Regions from separate parts of the Nocardia sp. GP40 genome, predicted to be linked through region 2. Evidence: predicted binding sites of a transcription regulator. Region 2 holds the regulator's gene; the other holds the start of a gene.

Region 1 (15,986 bases), 240 kb from region 2:
GCAGGAATCCGAACGGCGCGCCCAGCAGGCCGACGCGCACCATGAAGCGCAGCTCCGGCGCCGCGATGGTGGTGGTCAGATCCTCGAGGATGTAAGGGTTTTCGCGCAGATAACGGATGACGAAGATCTTGATGTCGATGAGCTGATCGACGTTGTCGCCCAGCTGCTCGAACGCGCGCCGGCACAGCGCGGGCAACTCGCGCTCGACCCGCTGGTACAGCAGCTGGCGCGCGGCCCGGGGCACCGCCCGCCACAGCTCCGGGTTCTCCCGGTGCATCACGCTGTCGACCAGCTCAGGCACCTGCGGGCGGGCGGTCTCGGCGATGTAGTCCGCGATGCCCTGCAGATCCAGTTCGTGAATGAAGTCCCGGGGACTACCGATCCGCATGATCGCCATGTCGACGCAGATGCTGGCCATCTTCTCGGCGCGGGCGGGAATGAATCCCTGGAAGCCGATCCGCCGGCCGTCTCCGGAGAACGTCGGCAGCACCTGCACCCGCCGCGGAAAGTACGGATACAGCACCGTCAGCCCCGGAATCCGGACGCCGCGGAACTGCAACGGCCAGAACAGCATCAGCACGCCGGTCCAGTTGGTGAGCCAGCCCGCGGCGGCGCTGAAGATCGGGAAACTGACCAGGTCGACGACGAATTTGGTCTGATGGGTGAGAGTCTCCCAGTCGATGAAGACCCCGCCGGCGACCGTCGTCATCTGGGGTCCCCCTCTGTGGTCGAACGCTGTGCCGAGCTGGTGCTGAGATATCGAGGCACCGAGGTTCTCACCCTAGTCCTCACCCACCCGGTCGGCCCGACGCGCACTCGTCTTACCCACCCCGCAAGCCCGGCGGCGTGCCATCCCCGTTTATGGCTTCAGCACGATCCGGATCGGGTTGCCCTCTTTGGCCTCCAGGGCGTGCACGGCCTTGTGCGCATCGGCCAGCGGCACCACCGCGCTCACCGAGCGGGCGAAGTCGATGCGGTGCAGCCGTTGCAGTTTCACCAGTTCGGTGACGTGCTCGGGCTCCGATCCGTAATGCCCGCGCAGCTGCTGCTGGAAGAAGCTGAACGCGGTGCCGCCGGTGATGGTGATCGGCTTGTTGGTCAGGCCGACCAGGGTCAGTCGCCCGCGCGCGCCGAGGCAGACGATGGCCTGCTCGCGCACGGCGGCCACCCCGGCGAAGTCGAAGGCCGCGGCCAGTCCCGCACCGCCGGTCGCGGCGAAGATCTTGCCGCGCAGAGCGGCGTCGGCCGAATCGAAGGCCAGGTCCGCGCCGAATTCGAGCGCGCGGTCGCGGGCGCCGGGCAGCGGGTCGACCGCGATGATCGGCGCCGCACCCATCATCCGCAGCAGTTGGACGCCGTGTGCGCCGAGCCCGCCCACGCCCCACACGCCGACCGCCTCGCCGGGGCGGACCTGCGCGGTGGCGGTGATCGCCGCCCACGGCGTGGACACCGCGTCCGGAATGAAACAGGCCTGCTCGAACGGGAGATCGTCGGGGATCGGCACCAGCGTGTCCACGCGGGCCAGGGCGTATTCAGCCCAGCCGCCGTCGTAGTCGACCCCGCGGGTGAACACCTGCTCCTCGCGCCGCTCGCCGGCCTGTAGCAGCACCCGGTCGCCGACCTTCGCCGCGGTGACGCCCGGTCCCAGCGCGTGCACCGTGCCCGCGACCTCGTGCCCGAGGGTCACCACGTCGCCCCCCAGGAACAGCGGGGTCAGCGTGCCGTCGATCAGATGCACATCGGACAGGCACACGCCCGCGGCCTCGACCTTGATCAGCACATGATCCGGGCCGGGTTCCGGGGTCGGGATCTCGTCGAGTTCCAGGCGGCGTTCGGCGCCGAGATGCAGGCGTGCGGCAAGCATGGTCGGGTGCTCCTCACGAGTGGGCGGTCGGTGAGCTCAGCGGGCGCCGGGCTCGGTGATCATCGAACCGGTCGGCCTGCTGAGTATTGCACCGCCGGTCGCGGTGAGGTGGGCGTCCACGGCCTGCGCCCAGTCGAGCAGTTCGTGCCGCCGCAGTCGCGCGATCCGCTGGGGCACGCGCTGCGCCTTGCGGGCCCGGTGCCGCGCGCGGCGGGAGACCAAGGTGTTCAATTCGTCCGGCGGGGCCATCCGCTGCGCTGCCACGAAGTCGACCAGGGCGCGGAACCAGCGCTGCTCGGTGCGCACCACCCACAGGTAGACCACGACGAAGATGACGACGAAGAGCACGCCCTTCAGGAGGGTACCGCCCAGGCCCGAATCGTCGGAGGTCGGCGAGTCCCAGCCGAAATGCATTGCGGCGCCGAGCAAATAGAAGATAGCGAAGACCACCGCACGCCGCGCCCGGGACCATCCCGGCGCGCCCAGCGCCGTGACGATGCCGATCCCGGCGATGCCGGTGAGCATCCAGTGTGAGACGAATCCGGTGAACAGCCGCAGCACCCCGACGATCAGCGCGCTGCCGATATCCCCCTGCGCGGACAGCAATCCCGCATTGGCCTCGTAGGTGATGTCCTCGATGACCTGGAATCCGAGCCCGGTGAATCCGCCCAGCAACAGTCCGTGCATCGGCCGGGTCAGCAGCGGACGGCTCAGCCACGCCACCGTGAACACGCCCAGGCCCTTGAGGCTCTCCTCGACGATGGTGGCCGCGATCGGGGCCTGCCAGTTCTCCGCGAACGCGTCGCCGAACACGTTCTGGATGATGCGAGTGATGTTGTCGTTGGCGAACATTGCGATGCCCGTGCCGCCCGCCGCACCCCACACGAAGCCCATCGCCAGCACGTTCACGATCCGCACGTGCGCGCGGAACAGATCGAGCCACAGGATCAGCGTCGCGATCACCAGCAGCGTCACCACCGCGAACGGCAACCCCACCAGAATCCCGGACCAGGTGAGCACCGCGGCCGGCAGCAGCTGGAACACCAGCGCGGCCAGGCCGCCGAGGCAGACCAGCCAGTAGATCCACCACAGAGCCGAGCGGGGCAGGAACCACGGGTTCGGTCCGGCGGGGCCCGCGTACTGATATTGCGGCCTGGCGACCGGCATCGGGTTCGGCATCGCGACCCGCGGCGGCCACCCGCCTCCCGGGACGTGGGGGCCGTTCACGACTTCGCCCGCAGCGAGTAGATCACCGGCAGCAGATCCGACATCGACGACTGCCCGCTGAGCAGCACCGACACCGCCAGATTGTGATTGCCCAGCACCGCGCACACGCCGGGGTGGGTCGTCCCGTGGCAGGTCGGCCCGGAGAACCCGTGCGTATTGCCGATCTGCTCGTTGTCGGTGACCACGTCGAAGGCCTGCACCCCCAGCACCTTCTGCCGCCACCGCGCCGCGGCGTCGAAATCGGTCACCCCGTTGACGACATTCACCAGCAGCACCCGCCGGTTCGGCCCGTCCAGCACCGCGGTCGTATCGTCCCCCGTCGGCCGCCGCGTCCACCCGTCGATCCCGGTGAATTCGATGGTGTCCGGTGCCTCGCCCGGCGCGCTGAGCACGATCTTCTCCCCCGCCCCCACCGCAGTCCCCCGCGTCGGTACCACCGCCGCCAGCACCGCGGGCACCGCGATCAACGCGCCCACGATCGCCAGCACGAACCCGGCCTGCCGCCAGTCATGCCCCGTGCTCACCCATGCTCCTCTCGGCGCGGGCCACCGCGTTCCGGCACACCGACCCCATGCCGTCAACGATAGAAGTAGTCGGACAGTGCCGAAGTCAGCAACACGTTTTCCGCGGGGAGCGGGGGCGCCGAGGACCCTGTGCGTGCCGTGTCGACGGGTACGCTGTGGACGGGAGGAAGTCGGCCGAAAGGAAGGACGCCGGACGCCGTGAGTGTTGCCCATGACCATGTCTTCGGGCCGTACACGATCTACGATCTGGACGCTATGCCCGATGAGGGCAAGGGGTACGAGCTTGCCGACGGGTGGTTGATTCCGTTGTCACCGAGCCCTCTGCACGACAGGGTCGCCGATGCCCTGAGGGATTACTTCCGAGCGGCTGCACGTAGTGCTGGTGCCAAGGTCTACATTCAAGCACCTATGGATATCTCCACCTCGGCAGGAGTCCGCAAACCCGATGTCGCGGTGATAGATGGTGAGGCCGCGCGTGTCGCCATGGAGACCGGGATGCGTACCTATTACGGACGCGATGTTCTTTTGGCGGTCGAGGTTGTCTCGCGGCGCAGCGGTAGCGAGCAGACCGAGCGAGTCGACAAGCTGTACGAATACGCAGAGACCGGGATTCCGCAGTATTGGATTATCGATCTGGATCCGCGTCCCCAAATCGCAGTCCACTCGCTGGTGGACGGGGCATACGGTCGGCCGGTGACGTTCTATGCCGGTGAAAAGCTCCACATCGACGCACCGTTTCCGGTTGCGCTTGATCCAGGTGAATTGCTCAATCTCGATAATCTTTGGTAATTCCGGCAACCAGCAATACCCCGCTTCCGCCGGAAGCCGGGGACTCAGCGTCCGGCGGCGGTGAGCTGATAGTCCGCCTCGAGCAGCATCCATGCGCTCAGCTGGATCGACAGGTCGCGGGTGAGGTTCGGCGCGGATCCCGTGGGCGGGTCCGTGAGGTCGGGGAGGGTCATCAGGCTACCGGGTGCGGCTACCGGGCGGGTCCAGTCCGCGCCGAAGAGCGGCAGCCCGTCCACCTCGGCGCGGTTGGCCCAGGCCGCCTGGGCGGAGGCGTGCACGATCCTCGCGGCGGTGGTGTCGCCCAGGGCCAGGGCTGTCTGGGCGAGGTATCTGGCGAGGATGCCCATGAACAGGCCGGAGTCGTTCCCGGCGGCCGGGGCGATGACGCCGGCGGTGGTGAGCCGGTCCGCGGTCCCGGCGACGAGCGCCGCGGCGCGGTCGCGATGACCCGAATCGCCTGTGCGGACGGCCAATTCGGTTTCCAGCCCGATGGCCACGCCCTGGCAGTAGGTGAGCAGGACCCGGTTCACCTGCCCGCTCGGTTCGTGCACACCGTCGAGGACGAGGCCGCTGTCGGCGTCGCGCAGCCGGGTGTTCAGGAAGTCGGCGAGCTGGGCGGCGCGCGGCACATTGCCCAGGCGCGCCATGGCGATGCCGGTCGGGCCGATCGCGGAGGTGCTGTAGTAGTCGTTGCCGATCTTCCAGGGCACCGCGCCGACGGCCGGATTCCAGCCGTCGACCAGGGCGTTTCGCAGCCTCGGAACGGCGTCGCCGAACCGGACGCCCAGTAGCCGGTCGGCGCGTTCGAGCGCCAGGACCAGCCACGACATGTCGTCGCAGTACCCGTTGGTCCAGCCGGTGAGATTGCGGGTGTGGATGCCCCGCGCGAGGTCGCCGATCCGGTCGATGCGTTCGGGGGTGCGGGCGCGGTATGCGGCGTCGATCGCGCAGTCGAGCAGGTGGGCCTGCCACCAGTAGCACCATCGCGCCAGCAGCAGTTGATCCAGCAGCGACGATGGCCAGTGCAGCGTGCCCAGCCGCATCCCCGACTGCCCCCAGAGCATGTGCACGTGACGTTCGATGATCGCCCGCTCCGCCAGGTGCGCCCGCTCCCCGGGGCCTTCGGGCCCTGTCGGCGCCTTCCGCGCGATAGTCACCGCCTGCATCGGCTGTGTCATCGCGGTGAGTGCGACGGAGCCCGCGAGGGCGAATAGCACCTTGCGCCGGCCGATCCCCTTACTCGGGTGATCCATCCGCTCGGGCTCCCCTGTGCTGAACAACGATCGCCGGGGCCGGAAACCGTGCAGCTACATTTTATCCGGCACCGAGGACCTCGGCGCGGCGTCGAATGGGCGCTCAGGCGCAGGTGTCAACCGTCCGAACGCCGATCCGCAGGGCGGTGGGATCGACTCCGGACGCCGTGCAACTCGTCGTCGTGGAAACTGCTATGACAACCGATCATGCTGTCGCCCAGTAGATTTCACTGGTTACATTGTCGGTGCCGCCGGTCGGATACTCGCCGCCCGGACGATGGCCCCGTACGGCGATTCGGCCGAACGCGCCACGCTCCCTATGCGCCTACGTTGCTGATGGTGCACGGACTGTTCATCACACCGGCCCGAAATATATGGGCAGATGCCGCCCCGTTGCGCGGCGATCGGGCCCGAATGCACCCGGGAAGTTCGAATCCGAGTGCGCCCCGGTAGCACGGATCAGGATGTGCCGCCGCGGTTCGAATCACACGAGGAAGCTCGGTCGCATCGATCTCCGCGGGATCGACGACGCGTGCCCCCAGTACCTCACCGATGACGTCGGCGACCTTCCTGGTATTGCCGTGCGACACCGACCTGCACACGATGACGGCCTTCACGACGAATCCCTTCCACCCTCGAAACCCGCTCGCGCCCACCGGGATACGTGCGGCGGCATCGGTTGTTCTCCCCACGTCGTGAAACTCTCCGCACCCTGACACGGTTCGCGGCCAGGGTGATCCGGCGCGACGCCTTGCCTACGCGTAGGACGGCCAGTTCGTCAGGGTGAGATGCAGCGCGTCGACAATGTGCGGCCACGACGCTTCGGCCGGACGGGAGTGCGCGAAACCGCCGGATGCCTCGAGCGTGGCGAATCCGTGAAATGTGCTGCGCAACAGGCGCGCCGCGTCCAAACCCTCGGCCTCGCCCAGGTCATAGCCGCGCAGCAGGGCGGTGGTGAGTTCGATGCTGCGCAGCAGCGCGGGTTCCTCGGCCACCTCGGCCGGGTCCATCGGGATCTGCGTCGCCACATACCGCTGCGGATGATCCAGCACGTAGGACCGGTACGCGTCGGCGAAGGCGACCAGCGCGTCCCGGCCGGACCGCCCCTCGAGGGCCGATCCGATTCGCTCGTTCAGCTCGGCGCTGGCCAGCAGGGCCACCCGCACGCGCAGATCGTGCACATTGCGCACGTGGACGTACAGGCTCGGGTCCTTCACCCCGAACCTCCGGGCGACCGCCGAGAGCGTGAGCTTGTCGAACCCGATCTCGTCGGCGAGTTCGGCCGCGACCCGGACCACCCGGTCCGTCGTCAGACCCGATCGTGGCGACATGAGTCAGCACCTCCTAATCGCATGAGGGTAGAGGTCCGGGCGTGCGAGGGGGCCGGTCGGCCCGATCTGTAATCTCCGGATGTTCAGATCGGAACAATCCACGGACGATCGCTGTTGAGTAGGTGACGCTCAACTTTGGATCGCTGACCTGTTCGCGGTCGGTGAACACGGGTTCGGAACAGAACCGCCGGGTCCGGGGTTGAGCAGGTATCGCTCAACTTTGGAAAGGGTCGAACGTGACTACACCACAGAACCTGCCGGTGCTGTTCCTCACCGATCCGATCGTGCTGCCGGGCATGGTTGTGCCCATCGAGCTCGACGAGTCGGCGCAGGCCGCCATCGACGCCGCGCGGGCCGCGGGGCTGGACGCCGTGCTGCTCGCCCCCCGCCTGGCCGAGGGCTACGCCGCCTTCGGCGTGGTCGCCACCATCGAACAGGTCGGCCGGATGCGCGGCGGCGCGCCCGCCGCGGTCCTGAAGGCCGAGCACCGGGCCAAGATCGGCCACGGCGTGACCGGGCCGGGCGCGGCCCTGTGGGTCGAGGCCGAGCCGGTCGAGACCCCCGCGACCGACGGCCGCACCAAGGAGCTCGCGGCCGAATACAAGAAGCTGGTCGTCTCCGTCCTGCAGCGCCGCGAGGCCTGGCAGGTCATCGACGCGGTCAACAAGCTGACCGATCCCTCGGCCCTGGCCGACACCGCCGGTTACGCGCCGTACCTGACCGACGAGCAGAAGCGCGAAATCCTCGAGACCCCCGATGTGACCGCGCGCCTGACCGCGCTGATCGGCTGGACGAAGGATCACATCGCCGAGGCCGAGGTCGCCGAGAAGATCAGCGAGGACGTGCGCGAGGGGATGGAGAAGTCCCAACGCGAATTCCTGCTCCGTCAGCAGCTCAACGCGATTCGCAAGGAGCTGGGCGAGGGCGAGCCCGACGGCGCCGACGACTACCGCACCCGCGTGGAGAACGCGGACCTGCCCGAGTCGGTCCGCGAGGCCGCGCTGCGCGAGGTCGACCGGCTCGAGCGCGGTAGCGATCAGAGCCCCGAGGCGGGCTGGATCCGCACCTGGCTCGACACCGTGCTGGAACTGCCCTGGACGGTGAAGACCACCGATTCGACCGATGTCTCGGCCGCGCGGGCGGTGCTGGACGCCGATCACCACGGCCTGGACGAGGTCAAGGACCGCATGGTCGAGTACCTGGCGGTGCGCTCGCGGCGGGCCGCGCGCGGGCTCGAGGTCGTGGGCGGACGCGGCTCCGGCGCGGTGCTGGTGCTGGTCGGCCCGCCCGGTGTCGGCAAGACCTCGCTCGGTGAGAGCGTGGCCCGGGCGCTGGGTCGCAAGTTCGTGCGCGTGGCCCTGGGCGGCGTGCGGGACGAGGCGGAGATCCGCGGGCACCGGCGCACCTACGTCGGCGCGCTGCCCGGGCGCATCGTGCGCGCGATCAAGGAGGCGGGATCGATGAATCCCGTTGTGCTGCTGGACGAGATCGACAAGGTCGGCTCGGACTTCCGGGGCGATCCGGCCGCCGCGCTGCTCGAGGTGCTGGATCCGGCGCAGAACCACACGTTCCGCGACCACTACCTGGATCTGGACCTGGACCTGTCCGACACGCTGTTCATCGCGACCGCGAACGTCATGGACACCATCCCCGGCCCGCTGCTGGACCGCATGGAGCTGATCACGGTCGACGGCTACACCGAGGACGACAAGGTGGCCATCGCCCGCGACTTCCTGGTGCCGCGCCAGCTCGAGCGCAATGCGCTGACCGCACAGGAGGTCTCGATCACCGAGGAGGCGCTGCGTGAGATCGCCGCGAACTACACCCGCGAGGCGGGCGTGCGGCAGATGGAGCGCCTGATCGCCAAGGCGCTGCGCAAGGCGGCGACCAAGCTGTCCGAGCAGGACCCGGGGATTCGGACCGCTGCGAATGCCGGTGCCGGAATTGTCGATTCCGGTGTCTCGCCCGAGGGTGAGATCGGGATCGACGGGCAGGCACTGGGCTACGACCCGGATCTGGGTTACGAAGCCCTGCTGAATTCCGAATCCGGCACGGTACCGGTGGTTTCCGATCAGCTGGTGATCGGACTGGCCGACCTGAAGGACTACCTGGGCCGCCCCCGCTTCACCCCGGATTCGGTGGAGCGCACCGCGGTTCCCGGCGTGGCGACGGGCCTGGCGGTCACCGGTGCGGGTGGCGACGTCCTCTACATCGAGGCCAACGCCGCCGAGGGCGAGCGCTCGCTGACCCTGACCGGGCAGCTGGGCGATGTGATGAAGGAGTCCGCGCAGATCGCGCTGACCTACGTCCGCTCGCACCTCGAGGAGATCGGGATCGAGCCCTCGGTGCTGGATCGCAACATCCACATCCACTTCCCGGCGGGCGCGGTGCCCAAGGACGGTCCGTCCGCGGGCGTCACCATGGTCACCGCCCTGGTGTCGCTGGCCCTCGGGCGGCAGGTCCGCTCGGATGTCGGCATGACCGGTGAGGTCACGCTGAACGGCCGGGTGCTGCCGATCGGCGGGGTGAAGCAGAAGCTGCTCGCCGCCCAGCGCGCGGGACTGAAGACGGTGTTCATCCCGGCCCGCAACGAGCCGGACCTGGACGACGTCCCCGCGGAAGTGCTTGCCGCACTGGATGTCCGCCCCGTCGCCGACGTGGCCGAGATCCTGGGCTACGCCATCGAGCCGGTCGCCGAGCCGGCGTACGGGGCCCTCGCGGCCTCGGCCTGATCGGTGCGTCAGGGGCCGTGCGCACTCCTTCGGGAGGCGCACGGCTCGTTCCGCCTCCCGGAACTTCGGCGTGCCGCTGCGCGACGGAAGATTTGCTCGTCGGGCGGACGGGGGACGGCCGCTCGCTGCAACGACGACTGGCCGAGAACGGCACCACCTGGCGCTCCGAACTCGCCCGGGCCCGGCGCAGGCGCTATGAAAACGCCGCGGCCGGTGGATCACTCACCCGTTCGGAACAGGCCGCGCTCCTCGCTATGAGGATCGGCGGTCCGCCCGACGCGCGGTACAACGCTGGGGCGCCTGACAGCCTCCGGTGAACTGTGGCACGTTTTTGCACCGCGGTTGGCGCATCCAGACCTCCCGCAACCTCCGACACGTGGCAAAACTTGGCGTGTTCGGCAAACATCGAGTGACGGAGAGTCTCGCAGTGAATGCACCACAGGCTATTCGGCGCGGACTGCTGATCGGTGGCGTCGAGCTGCCTGCGGCGGCCGGCGCCGAGACCACTGATACCGATCCCTATACCGCGCGGGTATACGCAAATATTGCCGCGGGCCGTGCCGAGGACGTGGCCCGCGCCGTCGACGCGGCGCAGCAGGCCTTCCCGAGCTGGGCGGGCGCGTCCGCCGCGCAACGCCGGGCCGTCCTGGATCGAGCAGCGCAGCTGCTGCTGGACAGACTCGACGAATTCACCGAAATACTTCGCCGCGAGACGGGCGGGACAGCGAAGTGGGCGCGGTTCAACATCATTGGCGCTGCCCGGCTGATGCAGGAGGCCACGAAGGCTGCCGCCGGTGCGAACCTCGAGGCCATAGGGTCCGCCGCAGGCGGTGATTGGTCCGCAATCGCCTACGAGGCAGCCGGTGTCGTCGCGGCCATCGTGCCGTGGAACGCGCCGCTGGTGCTGGCTGTGCGGGCCGTCACCGTCGCGCTGGCGGTGGGCAATACAGTGGTGATGCGCCCGAGCGAGGACGCGCCGATCACCTCCGGGCTGTTCCTCGCCGATGTGCTGGCCGAGGCCGGGCTGCCCGCCGGGGTGCTGAATGTGATCACCAACGACCGGGCGGACGCCGCCGAGGTGGTTGCGGCCTTGATCGCCGACTCCCGGGTCCGGCGCGTGGGATTCACCGGATAGACGGGAGTCGGACAGATCGTCGGCGAGCTGGCGGGCCGGCATCTCACTCCGGTGGTGCTGGAGCTGGGCGGCAAGAACCCGATCAACCACCACACCGTGGACGAGGACCCGTACTCACCGGTCAGCAGCTTCCGCGACAGCGGGTTCGGCAGCCATTGGGACCCGGGGTTCTTCACCCAGTCGCGCCTGTTGCAGCAGACCGACGCACCCGCCGCCCTGCCTTTCTGACATTCCTTCCGACACTATGGAGAATCACATGAGCACCCTCGTCGTATCCCACGGACTCGAGGCGCGCAGCGACAGCGTTTGGTTTCCCACGTTCCGGGCCGAACTCGAGGCGGCTGGACACCAGGTCGTCATTCCCGATCTGCCCGACTCCGCGGCGCCCAAGGTGAAACCCTGGCGGGAGACCTTGGCGCAGGCCGCGTCCCGCGCACCCGCCCAAGACACCGTGCTGGTCGGACACAGCGTCGGCGCCGTCAACATCCTTCGCTTCCTCGAGCAGTACGACCCCGCGAGCGGGGTATTCGCCGGCGCGGTGCTGGTGTCGACCTCGGTGCACGAGGTCGGCTACGACCTGCTGGCGGAGTTCTTCGAGGGCGGATTCGACTGGCCCCGAATCCGCGCCGGAGCCACGCGGTTCCGAGCGTTGGCGGCCATCGACGACCCGGTCAACGCCCCGAATCCGTTGGAGCACATCGGTGTACTGGTGCGCGAACTCGGCGCCACCGCGGTCGTCTTGCCGGAGGGCGGGCACCTCGGGGCCTACCCGGAGGATCACATCGAGCTGCCCGAAGCCGCCCGGCTGGTGCTGGACTGCCTCGCCTGAATATGACAACGCCCGCCAAGCCCACGCCGTGGAAACTGTGGCTACTGACCGTCTGCGGTATCTACCCGATCATCACCGCACTCGTGACCGCCACTGCGCCACTGTTGAAAGACTTCGCCGTACCACTGCGCTTGGCCGTCCTGATCCCCATCGCGGTGGCCGCCATGGTGTGGATCGTCATGCCGGCCTTGACTCGCCGCTTCCATACCTGGCTCTTCCGCTGAGCCACCACAGCTTCCACCTGTTCCACGCGATAGAGAGATACAAAGAATGACCGACAGCCTGCCCATTCGCCCGCTCGGCACCACGGGCATGGACATCACCCGCCTCGGTTTCGGCTCCTGGGCCGTGTCCGGCTCCGGCTGGCGCTTCGGCTGGGGCGCCACCGACGACGAGGAGTCGGTGGCCGCCATCCGGCGCGCGATCACCTCCGGCGTCAACTGGATCGACACCGCCGCCGTCTACGGGCTCGGCCACTCCGAGGAACTGGTCGGCAAGGCCATCGCCGGCCTGCCGCAAGCCGACCGCCCGTACATTTTCACCAAGGTCGGCTTGGTCTGGGACCCGGAGAATCCGTCGGCCGCGCCTCGCCGGATCATGAAGCCCGCCAGCGTGCGCCGCGAACTCGAAGACTCGCTGCGGCGGCTGGGGGTCGACCACATCGACCTGTACCAGGTGCACTATCCCGACACCGGCGAGTCGCTGGAGTACGCCGGTGGCGGCTTCGGCGCCGTGTCGCCCAACGCCACCCCGCTGCAGGAGTACTGGCAGGTCATGGCCGACCTGAAGGCCGAAGGCAAGGTGCGCGCGATCGGCCTGTCCAACCATACCGTCGACCTGATCGAACAGGCCGAAAAGATCGCCCACGTCGACAGCATCCAGCCGCCGTTCTCCGCCATCAACCGGTCCGCGGCCGACGAGATCGCTTGGGCGCACGCCAACAACGCCGGAGTGATCACCTACTCCCCCTTGCAGTCCGGTCTACTCAGCGGCGCGTTCACCGCCGAGCGCGCGGCCCGGCTGCCCGCCGACGACTGGCGTTCGGCCCACGCCGATTTCACCACCGGTCTGTCCGCCAACCTGGCTCTCGCCGATGCGCTGCGCCCCGTGGCCGCCCGCCATGGAGTCGGCGTGGCCGATATCGCCATCGCCTGGGTGCTGCACTGGCCGGGCGTCACCGGCGCGATCGTCGGCGCCCGCAATGCCGAGCAAGTCGACGGCTGGATCGGGGCGGCGGACGTCGACCTCACCGCCGCCGATCTGGACGAGATCTCAGGCGCCATCATCACATCCGGTGCGGGCATCGGCCCGAGTCATTCCTGACCCGCCCGCCACCGGCGGACCGAAACGGAGCAGCGTTGAAAGCCATAAGAATTCACCAGCGCACCGGCATAGACGGGCTCGTCTTCGAGCAGGCCCCCGATCCGCGACCGAACGAGGGCGAGGTGGCGGTGCGCGTCCACGCCGCCGCCTTCACCCCCGGCGAGCTGGACTGGCCGGGCACCTGGCTCGACCGCGCGGGCCACGACCGCGCCCTCGATCCCACCCATGAAGTCGTCGGTGTTGTGACCGTCCTCGGCTACGGCACCGCGGGATTCGCCGTCGGTGACCGGGTCTTCGGCCCGACTGATTGGCGGCGCGACGGCGCGGCGGCCGAATATGTCGCGGTGGAGGCGCGCAACCTCGCGCCGCTGCCCGACTCCCTCGGCTACCCGACCGCCGCCAGCCCGCCGAACTGGCCCGGTTGGCCGAGTCCGGCCGGCTAAGCAGCCGCGTCGGCGCGATCTATCCCCTGCCGCAAACCGCCGAGGCATTCCGCGCCAAAGCGGGAACCACGGGCAAGATCGTCCTCGACATCTCGGCCGTCTAACCCGCAAGGCCGTTCAGTTTGGGATTCTGCCCGGTTGTCAATCGGGCAGAATATGTACGCTGATCTGGTTTTTGTCCGACCGGGGAAGTGTGCGTTCCACCGACGTCGCCGTGCCCTGCGCGACCGCGCACAACACCGACTCTCCGTTCTCCTGTACGGCGCGAATCTCGCAGGAGCACACGGCTTGCCGACGGGTTGAACCGGTGACGTGGGCGTGTGCGCGCAGCCGGACCCCGCTGGCGGGACGCAGGTAGGTGATGGTGAAACCGCCGGTCAGCACGTTCGGGCCGAGGACTGTGCCAGCCGCATACGTGATGACGTTGTCGGCCGCGTAGGCCAGCACACCGCCGTGCACGAACCCGAACTGCTGACAGAGTTCGGGGCGGATCGGGATCTCCAGGGTGGCCTCGCCGCCGCCGAACGCGGTGATCTCCGCGCCGACCAGCACGCTGAAGGGTTGTGCCGCAAGAACTGTGCGGGCGGTGTCGAGATCGAGGGTCGTGGTCATCGGTCATCTCTCCGGTTCGGGGTGGACAACGCGCAGCGCCCGCCAGGCCGCCTCGGCCAGTTCGGGAGCCACATCGAGTGGGGCGGTGGTGATTTCGCCGCCGAGCCACAGCCGCGAAAACTCCTGGGCCGGGCCCAGCCACAGCGCGTAGACCAGGTCGAAATCGAGGTCGCGGACCGCGCCGTAGGCGGCGTGCGTGCGCCACCAGCGCAGCGCGGCGCGCAGGAATTCGCGGTTGCTCTCGCTCTCGCGCACCCCGGGCGGCCGGGCGGACAGGAGAATCCTCGCCCGATGCGGTGTCTGGGTGACCCAGCGCAGGTGTTCGGTGACCCCGGCGACGATCCCCGAGCGGGCGTCGGTGCGCTCGCCGACCGCGGCCCAGAAATGCCGCTGATAGTCCGCCAGGGCATGGGCCCAGACCTCCCGGTACAGCTCGGCCTTATCCGGGAAGTGGTGGTACAGCGCGCCCACGCTCGCCCCGGCCGCCTCGCGAATCTCGGCCAGCGTGGTCTCGAGCGGACCCTTCTCCGCGAACTGCCGCTCGGCCGCCTCCAGCAACCGATCTCGAATCTGCACAGACAGAATATAGTTCTGTCGGCCGATGCGGCGCAATGGCCGGAATTGTCGGTGGCCTGCGGTAAGACTGGACCCGTGCCCCGGTGGCTGCTTCACGTCGATCTCGATCAGTTCCAGGCGGCGGTCGAATACCGCCGCCACCCGGAGCTGCGCGGCAGCCCGATCATCGTGGGCGGCCACGGTGATCCGGCCGAGCCCCGCAAGGTCGTCACCTGCGCGTCGTATCCGGCCCGCGGCTACGGGGTGCGGGCCGGGATGCCGCTGCGCACCGCGGCGCGCAAATGCCCCGGAGCGGTGTTCCTGCCGCTGGACATTCCCACCTACGAGGAGGCCTCCGAGCAGGTCATGGACCTGCTGCGCACCTTCCCGGTCCGGGTCGAGGTGCTGGGCTGGGACGAGGCATTCCTCGCCGCCGACACCGACGACCCGGAACGGCTGGCCCGCGAGATCCGCAGCGCCATCGCAGCATTGGATCTCACCTGCGCGGTGGGCATCGGGGACAACAAGCTTCGCGCCAAGCTGGCCACCGGATTCGCCAAGTCCGTCGGCAAGGGCGATACGCCCGTCCGCATCGACGACAAGATCGGTACCGACGTCCCGAACGGCAGCGACGACTCGGGCACCCAGAACGGCGTGGATGCGTCCGGAGGCTCGGATGGCACCGGTGGCTCGGATGGATCGGATAGCACCGACGGCACGGATGGCACCGATGGCGCGGCTGTTTCCGGCGGCGGCGATGGTGCCGGCGATTCGAATGGCACTGCCGCAAGCGGGATCGGCGGCGGCGATTCGGGCACCCGGGATCGCGCCCGGCATCCGGACGCTGGGACGCCGGAGTCAGTCGGTGCCGACGGTAGGACCGGGACCGGCATCTTCCGGCTCACCGCCGCCAACTGGACCGAACTCATGGCGAATCGCCCGACGAGTGCGCTATGGGGTGTCGGCGCCCGCATCGCGAAACGCATGGAGGCCCTGGGGATCACGACGATAGCCGAGCTCGCCGCCGCCGACCGCGCGCTGCTGGCCGCGGAGTTCGGTCCCAACACCGGGCCGTATCTGTGGGTCCTCGGGCACGGCATGGGGGATACCGAGGTGGTCACAGAGCCACGAATTCCAGTGGGCCACAGCAAATCCGAGACATTCCCGAAGGATCTCACCGAACGCGCCGACATCGACGCCGCGGTGGTGCGGTTGGCGACCGCCGTCGCCGAGGAGGTCGCCGCCACCGGCCGCATCACCCAGCGCGTCGGAGTCACGGTGCGCACCAGCACCTTCTACACCCGTACCAAGCAGCGCAAACTTCCCGCGCCGACGACCGATGTCGCCGAGATCGCGCACACCGCCCTGG
Region 2 (15,986 bases):
CCCGGCGAGCCCGGCGCCGACCGCCGCGGACACGACCACGATCGCGGGCAGGGTTACATAGTCCGAACGCGCGATGGACCGGAACATGTACGCCCAGCCGGCGGCGAGCAGGACCCCGAAGAAGGCCATGACGTGGCTGACGAGGACAACAACGGCGGGCGCGATCCACACACCGACGGCCAACAGCGACAACAGGACCACAACACCCACGGCCGCCAATGCCCGATGGCCGCGCAGCGCCAATCCGGCCAGGCAGATCTCCACGGCAATGAGTACGGCATGCCCGGCGATCATCGCCGCGCCGAAGTGATCGTGCGGCGAAGGCATCGCGACCAGCAGCCCGGCACCGGGGACGATCAGTCCGGCGCCGAAGGCACGCCAGGGGATCGAGAGCCCCAGCGCGGCGGGGGCTACCGCCGCGACCACCCACACCACCACAACCACGGACACGGTGCGCGTCCACCACCGCGAGACCAGCGGTCCTCGCAGGCGAGGCGCGGAGCTACCCTCGACTACCGCGCTCGTATCGACCGCCGAGCTCATAACGCCTCCGCGACTCGGGAGACAACCAGTTCCGGGGCGACGCCGACCTCGGCGAGCACCGCACGAACGGGACGGGACGCACTGCGGCCCCGAACCGTTCGCCACACGTTCCGGACCTCGGGCCCGAGGAGCATCAATCCCCCCAGCAACAGACAACACACCACGACCAGCGCACCTCCTCGACGGTTCCCTCGTCCCGTCTCGAAGTAGCGTGAATACCTAAGTAGCCGGTCCCACATCGGTATGCGTCCCGGTCCCGGACCGGTGGCGTAGAAGGCGAAACCGCCGCCTGAGGGGGGTTATAGACAGGACAGTGGGCTTTCGCTGAGCGAGGCCTGGCGGAGCAGCTCGACGTGATGCGTATCGGGCCGTCGTACGAGGCTCGCGCTCAGTCCCGGACCTTCGCGGAAACGGCGGAATCACCTCTGCCGGAACACATCCTCCCCTCAGAACAACGGGTCGTGCCGGATGCTGGCACCCGGGGTGCCCGCGGCCATCAGCCGGAACTTGGTGGTCTGCACCATCGACGGCGAACCGACGATCTGCACGTCCCGGTCCGCCCAGGGCCCGTAGCTCGCCACCACCCTGCCGATCTGGCCGACCCGGCGCGGGTCCAGGCCCGGCAGCTCGCGCGAGGGTTCCCCGGAATCGAGGTACCACCAGGGGTTTTCATTGCTCTCGGCGACGGGCGTGACGGTCAGCCACTTGTTGGCCACGGCCAGCGAGCTCAGCATCTCCAGGTCGTACAGGTCGCAGGGATGATGCCCGCCGACGAACAGATGCACCTTCGGGTTGGATCGCCGCTGCGTCATCGCCATGAGTTGTGCACGCAGCGGGGCGATTCCGGTGCCACAGCCGACCATCAGCATCTTGCGGCGGGTGTTGCGCGGGACGCCGAGCCCGCCCAGCGGCGAGCCCAGCAGCCACTGATCGCCGACCGCGGTGCGCATCATCGCCGGGCTGACCCAGCCGCCGGTGACGCTGCGGATGTGAAACTCGATCTCCCCGTTGTCATTGGAGGGAACAGCCGGGGACAGGTACCGCCACATCCGCGGGCGCGCGGGAATCTGCACGCTCATGTACTGACCGGCGGCGTACCGCATCGGCTGATCCAGCTGCAGCCGCACGATGGCCAGATTGCTGAGCGTCTCGCGGCGCTCGATCACCGTGCCGGTCCACACCGGCGGCGTGTCCTCCTGCTCGGCGGCGGCCATCATGGTTCCGGCGATCAGCTCGACGGCCTCGTCCCAGGCGCGATCGACGTCGTCGGTCCACAGCTCGGTGCCCGCATTGGCGCGCAGCGCGACGGTCAACGATTTCCCCACGGCCGCATAGTGTTCCGCGGTAACACCGTACTTGCGGTGATCGCGGCCGAGCTGCGCGAGAAAGGGCAGCAGCTTGTCCGGATCTTCGAGTTCGTCGACGACGTAGCCGATCGCCTTGACCAGCCGGTCGCGCTGGGCCTCCAGGGCCGCGGGGAAGAAGTCACGGATGTGCGGGTGCTCGGTGAACAAGATCGCGTAGAACGAGCGGGCCAGATTTTCGGGCCCCGACTCATTCGCAGCAACCGCCTTGAACGTCGTTCTTATCAATGCGATGGTCTGCGAATCCATTTGTCTCACAACCCCATTTCACACTCGAGCAAGAGCCTGGCCGCGGGTGGTGCACTGGCGGTCAATCGACAGCAGCCGATGGAGACCGAGTGTAGGCGAGGTTTGCCAGCAACGGAACTGGTCGTCTAAACAACGGGAATGTAATTCCCCAAAAACCAGGATAGGGCGCGTATAGCCCCATGGAAACAGACCGTTTACCAGGGACACGCCGGGTGATAGCGGCCAAACCCTCAGCGAAATACCAGTATTCATTTTGCAAGCCTCACGTTTGCAGCGATCATCCTGCAACCGCCGAGAGCTCGGACCGCGACCCCGCCCCTCCGCTCGGCACGCGCGGCTGGCAAGCTTCGAGCCACCTCGAGACAACTTCGGCACGAATGTCTCACCCGCGCTGTGTATCTCTTCCATCTGCAAGCACAGCACATATCTCGCAACAAAACGCAGTCCTGCGAACCGCGCGCACGAGGACGACCGGCCGGCCCATCACGCGGCGAACTACCTCAGCGCCCGATCCGGTACCACGATGGCGATTTCCCCGATAGCCGAGCGCATCTCGGTCAGACCTTCGAATAGCGGTCACGCGGCCCGCGCGCCCGGGTGAGCCTGCCGCCGTCTACCTCGGCCCGGTATTACACGAGGTGCGGGAGGCCGGCATCCCGGAGTTCGTGCGCGTATTGCGTGAGCGGTGCGCCCGTTGGGGTTACGGCCCACCGACCGCGGAAAGGCAGCTGGCGGGTGGATCGACCAGGATGCACAGGGACGGGGCGCGGACCGGCCGGTAGCCGGGCGGGACGCCGCCCGCGGCAATGAGCTGATTGTAGGTTCCGACGGCGTCGGTGGGGCGACGGGTGAGCGTGGGGTCGGTCCGGACATCCACGGTGTAGAGGCCGAATCGGGGTGCGTAGCTGCCCCATTCGTAGTTGTCGGTGAGACTCCAGTAGTTGTAGCCGATGACGTTCATGCCGTCGGCCTTGGCACGCTGCAGCCAGAACACGGTGTCGCGCAGGTGATCACTGCGGCTGTAGCCGTCCGCGCGCGGGCGGCCGTTGTCGGTCGGCAGGCCGTTCTCGACGATGTAGAGCGGCTTTCCCGGGAACCGTCGCGAATAGTATTGCAGCGCATAGTAAATCCCCTCGGGACGCACCGGCAGATCCGACAGCCGCGCGCTCGAGATGCTGGGTATCGCCGACCCGGTGGCTTGCGAGATGCCGTCGAGGAACGCCGAGGCCGGATCGTAGGCGAAGTAGTAGTCGATCCCGACATAGTCGAGCCGGTTCGCGATGCGGTCGACGATCCCACCGTTGACCCGTGCCTCCTCACCGGCGGCGTAGCCGAGGTTGCTGGTGACCTGTGCGCCGGGCTGCACCTGGTGGATGTAGTCGTAGATGGCGTTGTGCACCTGCGCGATTCGGTCCAGCATCCGGTTCGGGTCCGCGGCGCCGTGCCGGGCCTCCTGCTCGGCGTAGGCGACCGGCTCGTTCACGGTGACCCACAGCGGATTACGCGACCGGTAGCGGTCGACGACCCTGCGCGCGTTGTCCAGCCAGTCGCCGACCATGCCCGCAGCGCGCCAGCCGCCCCGGCCGGCCTCCCAGCCCGGGTACACCCAGTGGTCCAGCGTGATCATCGGCCGCATCCCGGCCCCTTCGATGCTCGCGACGACCGCGTCGTAGTGGCGGAACGCGCCCTCGTCCCACACTCCCGGCGCGGGCTCGAGCCGGGCCCATTCGATCGAGATCCGGAATACCCGCACCCCCATCGCCGCGGCCGCGTGGATGTCCGAGTCGTAGCGGTCGTAGAAGTCGACCGAGTCCTGCAGTCTGTCGTAGGCGGGGTTCGCGGCGACGTAACGCGTCCAATTGCTGTCGGGCGCATGCCCCTCCGACTGGAAGCCGGAGGTGGACACGCCCCAGAGAAATCCGGGGCCGAGCGACGGGAGGCCCGCGGCCGGCCGCATCGGCGGGGCGGCCGGAGCCGGTGGACACATCAAGACGGTCGATGCCGCGGCGGCGAGCGCGGCGAGGACGGACCTTCGAAACCGGGATCGCATAGTTCCAGCGTAGACGGATTCGGCTGCGGTCCCTGGGCGATTCGGTTCGGTCCGCGCGTTGGCCGGCCTCATCGTCCTGCACCGCCGATACGAAGACAGCGCCCCTGGGATCCAGGGGCGCTGTCTCGGTGGATGTTTCGCCGGTTACCGGCGCTTGTTGCGCGGCTGCCACACCACCAGGGCCGTACTGCGTTGCGGCGGGGTGAGATCGGGCCGGTAGGCCGAGCGCAGCCGCTCGACCTCGGCCGTCAGCTCGCCCACCCGCTCCTGCAGCGCCTCGACCTGATTGGTCAGGTCGATGATCCGCTTGATACCGGCCAGGTTGACGCCCTCGTCCTGGGACAGCCGCTGCACCTCGCGCAGCAGCTCCACGTCCCGATTCGAATAGCGCCGACCGCCGCCCGAGGTGCGGTGCGGCGTCACCAGACCCAGCCGGTCGTAGGTGCGCAGCGTCTGCGCGTGCATTCCGGCCAGCTGGGCGGCAACCGAGATCACGAAGTACTCGGCGCTCGCTCGACCCCTGTCTTCACCGGGTGGGGGCGGAGCCCCTGCGTGACCGGACATTACGCACCTGCCCATCCAGCTCGCGGATCGAACCCGGCGGCCTTCTCCGCCTCCGCATACTGCCGTAGCGCCTCGGTGGCATTGTCGTCCAGCTTGGGCGGCACCGCCACCTTGACCGTGACCAGCAGGTCGCCGGCGCCGCCGGTGCGCTTGGGCACACCGCGCCCGCGCACGCGCAGGGTGCGGCCGTCGGCGGTGCCCGCGGGCACCTTCACCCCGACGCGGCCCTCCAGCGTCGGCACGGAAACCGTTGTGCCGAGCACCAGTTCGCTGTAGCTGACCGGCAGCACCAGGGTCAGATCGTCGCCGTTGCGGCCGAAGACCTTGTCCTGGCCGACGTGCACGGTGACGAACAGGTCACCCGCGGGCGCGCCGCGCAGGCCCGCCTCGCCCTGACCCGCCAGGCGAATTCGCTGGCCGTCGCGCACCCCCGGCGGGATCCGCACCGTAATGGTGCGGGTCCGGTTCTGGATGCCGGTGCCGCGGCAGTCCACGCACGGGTCGTCGATGATCGACCCCGTGCCACGGCAGTCCTCGCACGGCTCGCTGAATCCGAACGCACCCTGGTTCCGGCTGATGACGCCGGTTCCGTTGCAGTGCGGGCAGACCCGCGGACTCGTGCCGGGCTTGGCGCCGCTGCCGTGACAGGTGGTGCACGGCGACGGACTGGTCATCCGCAGCGGGACCGTCACGCCCTGGGCGGCCTCGCGGAAGCCCAGGGTCGTCTCGGTCTCGACATCGCTGCCCCGACGCGGACGCGACGAGGTGCGCGTGCCGCCGCGGTTGAACAGGCCGCCCAGGATGTCGCCCAGGCCGCCATCGCCGCCGGCGGTCTGCGCGCCGCCGAAGATGTCGCCCAGGTTGAACTCGTTGAATCCACCCTGCGTGTAGCCGCCGCCGGGCGAGAAACCCCCGCCCCGCGGGAAGCCACCGCTGGCGAACAGCCGCCGGGCCTCGTCGTACTCCGAGCGCTTTTCCGGATCCGACAGCACGGCATGCGCCTCGCTGACAGCCTTGAACCGCTCCTCGGCCTTGGCATCACCCGGGTTCTTGTCCGGGTGCAGGTCACGGGCCAGCTTGCGGTAGGCCTTCTTGATCTCGTCCGGGGAGGCACCGGAGGAAACACCCAGCTCTTTGTAGAAGTCCTTTTCGAGCCACTCACGATTCACGGGGCATCTCCTCCTTTCTGTGCTCTACACATTCTCCCGCCCCACCGCCCGAGTCGGGTTCTATAGATCTCTGCTGCTGCTCAGATGTCGTCGCCATCGGCGCCAACGTTCGGTGAACCCGTCACCAGATCCGTTACCCCGTCGGTGACTCCGACAAGCGCGTGCCGCAGCACGCGGTCACCGAACCGGTAACCCTTGCGCATCACGACTCCGATCACCGGATCGTGACCCTCGCCCTCGTGCTGCACGGCCTCGTGCAAGGTCGGGTCGAAGGGCTCGCCCTCCATGCCGAACTGCTCGAGCCCCTGCTTCTGCAGGGCCTCGGCGAGCTTGTCCGCCACCGACTTCAGCGGGCCGGACTCCAGGTCGCCGTGGGCCCGGGCACGATCCAGATCGTCGAGCACACCGAGCAATTCGGTGACCACCGCGGACTTGGCGGTGTCGATCGCGGCCTTGCGGTCGCGCTCGACGCGTCGGCGGTAGTTGGCGTACTCGGCAGTCAGCCGCTGCAGATCGGCTGTGCGCTCGGCCAGTTCGGCGGCGACGGAATCGTCGCCGGACGGCGCGGGCTCCGGCGCGGGGGCCGCGGCGGCATCGGCCGCCGCGGCCTCGCGAACCTCACCGGTGACCGGATCGACCTTGCGATTGTCGAAGATCGTGATCGGTTCCTGTTCCGGGCCTTGCGGATCGATCGGCCCGGCGCCGTGTTCTGTCACTTCTTCTCCGGCTCTTCGACGACCTCGGCGTCCACGACCGTGTCATCGGACTGCGGGGCGGTCTGGCCGGTGGCGCCGGCCGCTCCGCCGAATCCCGCGGCGCCGTCGGAGGCGTCGCCGGCCGCGGAGGCCTCGTAGATCGCCTGGCCCAGGGCCTGCGACTCGGTGGCCAGCTTCTCCACCGCGGTCTTGATGGCCGCGATGTCGGTGCCCTTCAGCGCCTCGTTGGCGCCGGCGATGGCCTCCTCGACCTTGCCCTTGATGTCCGCGGGCACCTTGTCCTCGTTGTCCTTGATGAACTTCTCGGTCTGGTGCACCAGGGACTCGGCCTGGTTGCGGGTCTCGGCCTCCTCGCGACGCGTCTTGTCCTCGGCCGCGTGCGCCTCGGCGTCCTTGACCATCCGGTCGATCTCCTCCTTGGACAGGCCGGAGCCGTCCTGGATCTTGATCTTGTTCTCCTTGCCGGTGCCCTTGTCCTTCGCGGTGACGTGCACGATGCCGTTGGCGTCGATGTCGAAGGTGACCTCGATCTGCGGCACGCCGCGCGGGGCCGGCGGGAGGCCGGTCAGCTCGAAGGAGCCCAGCAGCTTGTTGTGCGAGGCGATCTCGCGCTCGCCCTGGAACACCTGGATCTGCACCGAGGGCTGGTTGTCGTCCGCGGTGGTGAAGGTCTCCGAGCGCTTGGTCGGGATGGTGGTGTTGCGCTCGATGAGCTTGGTCATCACCCCGCCCTTGGTCTCGATGCCCAGCGACAGCGGGGTCACATCGAGCAGCAGGACGTCCTTGACCTCGCCCTTGAGCACGCCGGCCTGCAGGGCGGCGCCGACGGCGACGACCTCGTCCGGGTTCACGCCCTTGTTCGGCTCCTGGCCGCCGGTCAGTTCCTTGACCAGCTCGGAAACGGCGGGCATACGGGTCGAACCACCAACGAGCACAACGTGATCGATGTTGGAGACCGAGATGCCGGCGTCCTTGATGACCGACTGGAACGGCTGCCGGGTGCGGTCCAGCAGATCGGAGGTGATCTTCTGGAACTCCGAGCGCGTGAGCTGCTCGTCCAGGAACAGCGGGTTCTTGTCCGCGTCGACGGTGATGTAGGGCAGGTTGATCGAGGTGCTCTGCGAGGAGCTCAGCTCGATCTTCGCCTTCTCCGCGGCCTCGCGCAGCCGCTGCATCGCCATCTTGTCCTTGGTCAGGTCGATGCCGCTGGTGCCCTTGAACTTGTCGACCAGCCACTGCACAACGCGCTCGTCCCAGTCGTCACCACCGAGGTGGTTGTCACCGGAGGTCGCGCGGACCTCGACGACGCCCTCGCCGATCTCCAGCAGCGAGACGTCGAAGGTGCCACCACCGAGGTCGAAGACCAGGATGGTCTGCTCCTTGTCGCCCTTGTCCAGGCCGTAGGCCAGGGCCGCGGCGGTGGGCTCGTTGACGATGCGCAGAACGTTCAGGCCCGCGATCTGGCCGGCCTCCTTGGTGGCCTGGCGCTGCGCGTCCTCGAAGTACGCCGGGACGGTGATGACCGCGTCGGTGATCTCCTCACCGAGGTAGGCCTCCGCGTCCCGCTTGAGCTTCATCAGCACGCGCGCGCTGATCTCCTGCGGGGTGTACTTCTTGCCGTCGATGTCGACGTTCCAGTCCGTGCCGATGTGGCGCTTGACCGAGCGGATGGTGCGATCGACGTTGGTGACCGCCTGGTTCTTCGCCGGCTGGCCGACCAGCACCTCGCCGTTCTTCGCGAACGCGACGATCGACGGAGTGGTCCGCGATCCCTCCGAGTTGGCGACAACGACCGGTTCGCCGCCTTCGAGAATGGCGACGACAGAGTTCGTGGTCCCGAGGTCGATACCGACCGCACGAGCCATTGTGATTCCTCCTGTATGACGAACGTATATGTGTCGATGCAGGGCAAATGCCTGCCGTGGCCGCCGGGCGGCGGCCACCGGACCTCACCCCGAACACCGCCTGGAGCACGGTCCTGCGCAACACTGAGCGTGGTCGACTCAATCCTGCACCCGCGAGGGGTACGAGTCAAACATAAACTTGAGTCTCACGCGCTCAATCTTGCGTCGATCAGCTCAACGAGCGGCACGTCTCGTCCATTCCCGAACGGCCGAAGAATTTTCCACCAGGTGACCGAATCGCCGGAAACCACCTGGTCAGCAGTGGTCCGCGTCACATCGATCCCGCAACGGCGCCGGGTCCGGATCGGTGAGCGGCGGCCGGCGGGGCCCGGACCGCCTCGACGAGGGTCCGGACCGGCCGCGCACTATCCGGCCGCAGCCAGCACCGTGTCGGCCAGATCGCGGTCCAGGGTGACGCGGACCAGCGCGGCGGCGAATTCGGCATCGTGGCCCGGCGAGCTCAGCCGGTCCAGACTCGCCGGATCGTCGGGTAGCCCGAGCCGCCTGGCGCCCTGCCTGGCCCGGTCGTCGAAGTGTGGCCGCACCCAGGTCCAGACGTCTTGGATCTCCCGCAGGAAGATGTCCGCGCCGACCGGGCCGATGCCCTTGAACTGCTGCAACAGTTCGGCCAGACGGCCCGGATCGCCGTCGGCCTCCTTCGCCAACCGCCGCAGATCGCCGTGATAACGCTCGAGCAGCAGCGTCGAGTTTTCGCCCAGACGGGTGGCTGTGGACTCGTCGTAGCGCCTGTAATGACCGCGGCCGAGCGCGTCGACGAGGTCCTGCCAGTCGGCCGCCGCGACGTGCCGCGGGGTGGTGTACCCGGAAGCGATCAGCTCCCTGACCGCGCGCAGCGCGATCTCCGAGGAAATCCGGATGCTCAGCAACTCGGCGAGCATCAGCAATTGGAACAGAGGCGCGGGCTTGTCGGCCGGCTCGATGCCGGCCCGCCGCGCGTAGCTGGTGCCCGCGCGATCGAGCAGCTCTCGCACGATATCGGTTCGGCTCATCTCGCACCTGCCTTCCTCTTCGGCCGGCATACCCGGTCTCGGGTCACTCGTCCGCCGCGCGCGGGATTCAGTCGCGCGGCCGGTTCAACATGGGGAAACGCCCCGAGCCGAGCAGGGCGGCGACGGCATCCCTGCGCGCCTCGGGTGCGGCATAGTCCGGATGTGCGCGAAATATCGCGGCCGTGTCGTGCAGCCGGATCATCTGCTGTTCGGCTTCCGCCGTGGTGCGGCCACCGGCGGTGACCGGGTGGGTGGCATAGGCCGGGCGGCGCGGATCGATGCGGCCGAGCTCGACGGCGCGCTCGACGCGGCGGGCACAGCGACACGGGGCCTTCGGGTCGACCAGGCCGCAGGCGGAGTTCACGAAGTTGCCGAGGCGTTTGCGGGCCCGTTCCAGACGCTTGCGATGCGCGGCCGGGGTGGTGTCGGTGATCCAGGCCGCCTCGTCCGAGCCGAGCTCGAAGACGTCGTGCAGCACAAAGGCGACGCGCTCGTCCCGGCTCAGGCACTGCAGCATGCCCTGGCTGCAGTTGAGCCTGACCTCGTGGGTGAGCACGGTCGCCTCGGGTCCCCGGTAGTCGTCGGCAGCCAGCCCGTTGCGCAGATCCGCGGCGAAGTCGTCGAGCGAGACCTGCGCGGCCTCCTGGGGGCTGCGGCGGCGCAGGTTCAGCAGGTAGTTCACCCCGATGCGGTAGGCCCAGGTCGACAGCCTGGCCTCACCGCGCCAGGTGCCGAGCCGCTCCAGCACGCGCAACAGGATCTCCTGGGTGGCATCCTCGGCGTCCGGCACGCGGCCGGTCATGCGCAGCGCCAGCCGGTACAGCGGATCCTGCAGCAGACGAGCCACTTCCGTCACCGCCGCACGCTCGCCCGCCACGGCCCGCGCCACCAGTTCGGCCTCCCCCGACTCCGGGTCGGCCACCGATTCGATATCCACTCCACCATCGTTCGGCGGATCGGCACACCTGGCAAGTGAGCGTCACCGCCGACGGCGGCCCCGAACACCCGGGCCGCCGCGCTCGCGGTGCGTGCCGACCGCCCGGCTCAGTGCGACACGACCTTTTTCGCCGAGGCGGATTCGAGCAGCCGGTGCCTGTGCAGCCAGTCCGCCACGGCCGCACCGATGGCATCGGGCTGGTCCTCCGGGGCATGATGCCCGGCCGCGCCGACCGAAACCGATTCGGCCGCAGCGAATGTGGCCACCGCCCATGCGATCGCCTCCGGCGCACCCAGACCCACGCCGTTCTCCACACCCATGACCAATTTGGGAATCTCGGGCGTAGCCGCCATGACACTGCCGTAGTTCTCGACAATGGCCACGACATCGGGCATCTCGCCATGAATCGGGAACTCCCGCGGCCACGCCAGCAGCGGCCGGCGGGTTTCCGGGGTCGGGTAGGGCGCGCGATACACATCCAGATCCGCCGAGGTGAGGCTCTTGGCGCCGAAGGGCAGGTTGAATTCGATGAACGAGTTCTCCTGCAGCACCTTTCGCTCCCCTTCGAGCGTCTTGTAGCTGCGGAACAGCTCCGCACCCTGGGGCGGAAGGTCCGACCAGCTCAGCGGTCGCAGGAACGTCTCGATCACCGCGATGCCGCGTACCCGCCCGGGATGCCTTGCCGCCCAATCCATCCCGAGCGCGCCGCCCCAGTCGTGCCCGACGATGACGACCTCGTCCAGGCCCAGGGCGTCGAACCAGGCATCCAGGTACCGCGCGTGATCGGCGAAGCGATAGGCGATGTCCGGCTTACCCGAATTACCCATTCCGATCAGATCGGGCGCCAGCGCCCGGGTCTCGCCGCTGACGTGCGGGATGACGTTGCGCCACAGGTACGACGAGGTCGGGTTGCCGTGCAGGAAAACCACCGGGACGGCGCCGGTGCCGATATCGGTGTAGTTGATGTAGGAGTCGAGCAGATCGATGGCGGGCATCGCGGAAATCCTTCCGGTTGACGTGCTTACATCCGGTTGGACACAGGATTCAGCGGGCCCGTGACGCCCGATTTATGTGATGCGCATCACAGCTACGACAGTCGCCCGCTTCGCACGACCCAGCGCGCCGGAACGGGCGGCCGGAGGGTTCCGGCCAGTCCCGCGAACCGGGCATCCGGGCCGGACAGGCGGGGTACGGTTCGCAGTATGAAGGCGGTGGTCTGTTCGAACAGCAAGCTGGAGGTCGCCGACATCCCGACGCCGGAGCCCGGCCCGGGGCAGGTGCTCATCACCGTGGAGCGATGCGGGATCTGCGGGTCCGACCTGCACGCGCGGGTGCACTGCGACGAGCTCGCCGACCTCGCGGCCGCGACCGGGTACGACGAATTCATGCGCTCGGATCAGCGCGTGGTGCTGGGCCACGAGTTCTGCGGCGAGATCGCCGATTACGGGCCCGGCTGCCATCGCCGCTGGCCGCGCGGCACCCGGGTGGTCGCGCTGCCGATCCTGCGGCATGGCAAAAAACCGCAGCTGACCGGCCTCTCGGCGGCCGCGCCCGGCGGGTACGCCGAACAGGTGATCGCCCAGGAATCGATGACCTTCGCGGTACCGAACGGCCTGTCGGCCGACCATGCCGCCCTCACCGAGCCCATGGCCGTGGCCTGGCACGCGGTGCGCAAGGGCCGGGTCGGTAAGAAGCAGGTCGCGTTCGTGATCGGCTGCGGGCCGATCGGCCTGGCGGTGATCGCGATGCTGAAGGCCGCGGGGGTGAAAACCGTTGTTGCCAGCGACTTCTCGCCCCGACGCCGGGAGTTGGCCGCCCGCTGCGGTGCGGATGCCGTCGTCGATCCCGCGATCGAGGCGCCCTGGACGGCCGGGCCGCGCGGGGGCCGCGCCCAGGGGGTCACCGACATCTTGAATCTCGGCTTCGACGCGATGGACCGCCTGCGGCGCATCCCGAATCTGCCGTGGTGGTACCTGTTCCGGCTGATGCACACCCTCGACCGGGGCCCGGCCGGTCCGGTGGTATTCGAATGCGTCGGCGTGCCCGGCATCATCGACCAGATCATCACCGCCGCCCCGCCGCGGTCCCGGATCGTCGTGGTGGGCGTGTGCATGCAGCCCGACGAGTTCCACCCCGCGATGGCGATCAACAAGGAGATCGAACTGCGCTTCGCGTTCGGATACGACCCGGGCGAATTCCGCGACACCCTGCACATGATCGCCGAGGGCAGGGTCGATCCGGCCCCGTTGATCACCGGCACGGTCGGGCTGGGCGGCGTCGAGGCCGCGTTCACCGCCCTGGCCCACCCCGACCTGCACGCCAAGATCCTGATCGACCCGGTTGCCGCGGCACTTACGCCCTGATTTCCGGCTCCACCACCACGGCTACCCTCGCGGTGAGGTCCTGCGACGTCAGCGGGCTCATCGCGCGCATTGTTACGCAAAAGGGCCAGAAGACCGGTAACGACGACTCCCCAGCAACCGACAGGCTCGGTAGGTCAGCACGAACACCGACACAGATCGACCGCGCATTCTCCAACGACAGAGGTTCTCGGGATGACTCAGGCTCGCACGCAGGGTTTCGGCGAGGCGAGGGGCTTCGCCGTGTGCACCCCTCCGGCCACCCCGGGTCCGGCACCCGGCGTGGCCGCCCATTCCCCGGGCGCCCGTTCCGCTCGGCCCGGCAACTGAGGCGGCAACTGTGCCCGGCACCTTTCCCGTCGCGGTCGAATCACTGGCCGGGGCGCGAGACATCCTGCGCGAGCTGGAATCCGAGACCACGGATCCGCTCGTATACCTGATCCGGGGCCGCTCCGGCACCGGCAAGTCCACCCTCCTCGGCGCGATCCGCCACCGCCTGCGCGGCCACGGCGTCACCGTCTGCGACACCCTCGCCGAGGCGCTCGCCGCATCGGACGTCGATCCGGCCGATCGCAGGCCCGGACCGCGGCCCACGCTGATCCTCGACGACGCCCACACGCTGTCGCGAATCGAACTGGAAAGACTGTGCGCGGCGGTCGGATCCGCCCGCTGCACCATGGTGATCGCGATCCGGCCCGGCCCGCACGACCCCGCGTTGCGCGCACTCGCCGACGCGGTGTCCCGGCGCGGCCGGGTGATCGACCTGCGCGCGCTGGGTGTGGCGGACATCGCGCCGTTCGCCCGGGAATTGGGCATGACGGTGCCCCGCGCGGTCGCGCAGCACGTGCACCGGCAGACCGGCGGAATCCACGGCGGCGTCGTCGCCGCGCTGTCCGCCGCCTGCGCCACCCGGCTGGATGCGGGTGTGGACGCGGTCGACGAGGCGGTCGCGGCCTGGGCGCGCTCGATGCTCGACAACGCGGACCCGAACCTGCTGGAGGTCTTCGTCGTCGCCACCACCGGCGCGGGGCTGGATCCGGGCGAGTTCACCGAGGTGCTGGGGACGAGCCCGAGCGCCGCCCGGGATCTCATCGATCGGGCCCGCGCGACCGCGCTGGTGACCGACGCCGATCTGCTGCTCGAATCGGCCGAGGCGCCGCTGCGCACGCTGGTGGGCGATCGCCGCTACCTGGCGGTCCTGCAGCGGCTGCTGCACGCGCGCCTCGCGGCGGGGTTGTTGCGCAATCACACCGCCCTGCTGCTGGCCGAGTCCGGGGTGTGCGATCCGCGGCTGGCCGAGTTCCTGTGCGCGGCCGCGGACCGGGCGGGCGAGGACGCGGTGCGGTACTACACCGCGGCGGTGCGCAGCGGCGCCGATCAGCGCCCCATCGCGCTGCGCTGGGCGGACGCGGCCGCCCGCGGCGGCGACGGCGACACCGCGCTGCGACTGGCCGAACCGCTGCTCACGGACGCTACTCCCCCCGCCGAACTCGCTGCGGCCGTGCGGATCTGCGCCGTGGTGTGGACCCAGCGCGGTCTGGTCGATCGCGCCGCGCAGCTGTATTCCTGGCTGGGCGCCGAGCGGATCGGGCCGGACTGGGCGATCGGTGCGACCGTGCTGTACCTGGCGGGCCGCGCCCGCGAGGCGCAGGCGCTGTCGGCGTCGGCGGCCCTGTGGCCACCGACCGAGGCCACGACCCGCGCCTCGCTCATCGCCGCGGCCCTGGCCCAATCCCTCTGCGCCGCAACGCCGTTGCCACTCGACGACCGGGCGACCGGCGCTCACCTCGCCGCCGCGGGCAACACCGCGCCGGACGACCGCCACGCGCCCGCCCCCGTCGCCACACCAGACAGCGGATACGCGCCCGCCTATCGCCCCGCACCGGCCCGAGGCGCGGCGACCGCCGACGGCCTGGCCCCGCGCCCCGCAGGCGCGGCCACCAATGGTGCCGCCCCGGCCGAAGAGAGCACGGCCGTCCGGACCGCGCCGATCGACGGGCCCGCCGCACCCCGAACCTCGCGCGATGCTGCGGTTGCCGCCGCATCGGCGTTGATTCAGGCGGGCCGCGTGGGCGGTGTCCCCGTCTCCGACCGCCTCCTGCCCTGCGCCGGAACCGCGATCGCCACCCTGCTGTGCCTGAGCATGGGCGAGCCGGGCCGTGCCGCCGATGCGCTGCGGCCCGCCGGTGCGTCGAATGGCGTTGCGTCCCAGGACCGGCCTGACACCCCACGGGTCAACGGCGGTACGTCGCAATCCCCCGCGTGGTCTCGCACGCTGCCCCCGGCAGGCCTGCCGGACACCACGCGAGCATCCGCCCCCCGGACGGTGCTGGCGGCCTGGACCGCCCTGTACGGCGGCGACGAGCACTCCGCCGCGACACTGCTGGCAACCCTGGACATCGAGGCGCTCGCGCCGCGGGACCGGTTCCTCGGGCACGGCCTGCAGGTCGCGCTGGCGCGCCGCGGTGACGACCCGGCCGCGCTCGCCCAGGCCTGGCGGGCCGCCTGCCCGATGTTCGACGTCGTCGGCGTGGATCTGCTGGCACTGCTGCCGATCGGCGAACTGTGGCTGGCCGGCATCCGGCTGCGCGACGAGGGCCGCATCGCCGCGCTGGTGAATGCCGCGCGGGATGTGCTGCACCGCTTGGGAAATCCGCCCGCCTGGGCCAATACCTTCCACTGGTACGCGATTCAGGCCGCGATCACCCGGTCCCGTCCCGCGGAGGTGCTGCTCCCCGCGCGGCTGCTGGCCGCGTCCGCCGCGACCGGCGATCCGCACGCCGCGATCCTGGCCGAGGCGGGTCACACCTGGATGCTGATACTTCGCGGTCAGGTCGCCCGGCCCCGGGTCGAGGCCGCGGTGCGGCGGCTGGCCGAGATCGGACCGAGCTGGGATGCCGCGCGCCTGGCGGCCGACGCCGCCCTGGCCACCGAGGATCCAGCGGCCGCGGGCGCACTGCTGACGCTGGCGCGCACCGTGCGGTCGCAATCCGGTCCGCCGCAGCGCCCGCAAGCCCCGTCCGCGGCCCCCGCCGAGGCCGCGCCGGCCGCACCCGGCCCGGCCCTGAGCGAACGCGAGCGCGAGGTCGCCGAACTGGTGCTGCTCGGGCTGACATACCG

The links. The regulator HspR, encoded in region 2, represses chaperone genes until heat shock. The targets are predictions, from matches to a motif close to ANNTGAGTNNNNNNNACTCANNT.
Region 1: the regulator HspR is predicted to act here: its motif matches at 7,101-7,123, upstream of lon (endopeptidase La).

Annotation. Positions count from the first base shown of each region.
Region 1 covers NZ_JBNPVW010000002.1:583,489-599,474, forward strand. Annotated here, with positions in the region: gene ABH933_RS07245 (hypothetical protein) at 1-709, opposite strand, end outside; gene ABH933_RS07250 (zinc-binding dehydrogenase) at 860-1,864, opposite strand; gene ABH933_RS07255 (PrsW family intramembrane metalloprotease) at 1,901-3,031, opposite strand; gene ABH933_RS07260 (hypothetical protein) at 3,088-3,615, opposite strand; gene ABH933_RS07265 (Uma2 family endonuclease) at 3,814-4,404, shown strand; gene ABH933_RS07270 (glycoside hydrolase family 76 protein) at 4,449-5,657, opposite strand; gene ABH933_RS07275 (TetR/AcrR family transcriptional regulator) at 6,413-6,988, opposite strand; gene lon (endopeptidase La) at 7,285-9,720, shown strand; gene ABH933_RS07285 (aldehyde dehydrogenase family protein) at 10,148-10,855, shown strand; gene ABH933_RS07290 (hypothetical protein) at 10,907-11,083, shown strand; gene ABH933_RS07295 (alpha/beta fold hydrolase) at 11,112-11,684, shown strand; gene ABH933_RS07300 (hypothetical protein) at 11,687-11,908, shown strand; gene ABH933_RS07305 (aldo/keto reductase) at 11,955-13,007, shown strand; gene ABH933_RS07310 (alcohol dehydrogenase catalytic domain-containing protein) at 13,043-13,450, shown strand; gene ABH933_RS07315 (hypothetical protein) at 13,429-13,554, shown strand; gene ABH933_RS07320 (PaaI family thioesterase) at 13,592-14,062, opposite strand; gene ABH933_RS07325 (TetR/AcrR family transcriptional regulator) at 14,066-14,638, opposite strand; gene ABH933_RS07330 (DNA polymerase IV) at 14,714-15,986, shown strand, end outside.
Region 2 covers NZ_JBNPVW010000002.1:824,991-840,976, reverse strand. Annotated here, with positions in the region: gene ABH933_RS08435 (hypothetical protein) at 1-543, opposite strand, end outside; gene ABH933_RS08430 (globin domain-containing protein) at 990-2,156, opposite strand; gene ABH933_RS08425 (family 1 glycosylhydrolase) at 2,857-4,206, opposite strand; gene ABH933_RS08420 (heat shock protein transcriptional repressor HspR) at 4,351-4,770, opposite strand; gene dnaJ (molecular chaperone DnaJ) at 4,770-5,939, opposite strand; gene grpE (nucleotide exchange factor GrpE) at 6,020-6,631, opposite strand; gene dnaK (molecular chaperone DnaK) at 6,652-8,520, opposite strand; gene ABH933_RS08400 (endonuclease) at 8,925-9,569, opposite strand; gene ABH933_RS08395 (RNA polymerase sigma factor) at 9,637-10,506, opposite strand; gene ABH933_RS08390 (haloalkane dehalogenase) at 10,614-11,501, opposite strand; gene ABH933_RS08385 (zinc-binding dehydrogenase) at 11,709-12,869, shown strand; gene ABH933_RS08380 (LuxR C-terminal-related transcriptional regulator) at 13,207-15,986, shown strand, end outside.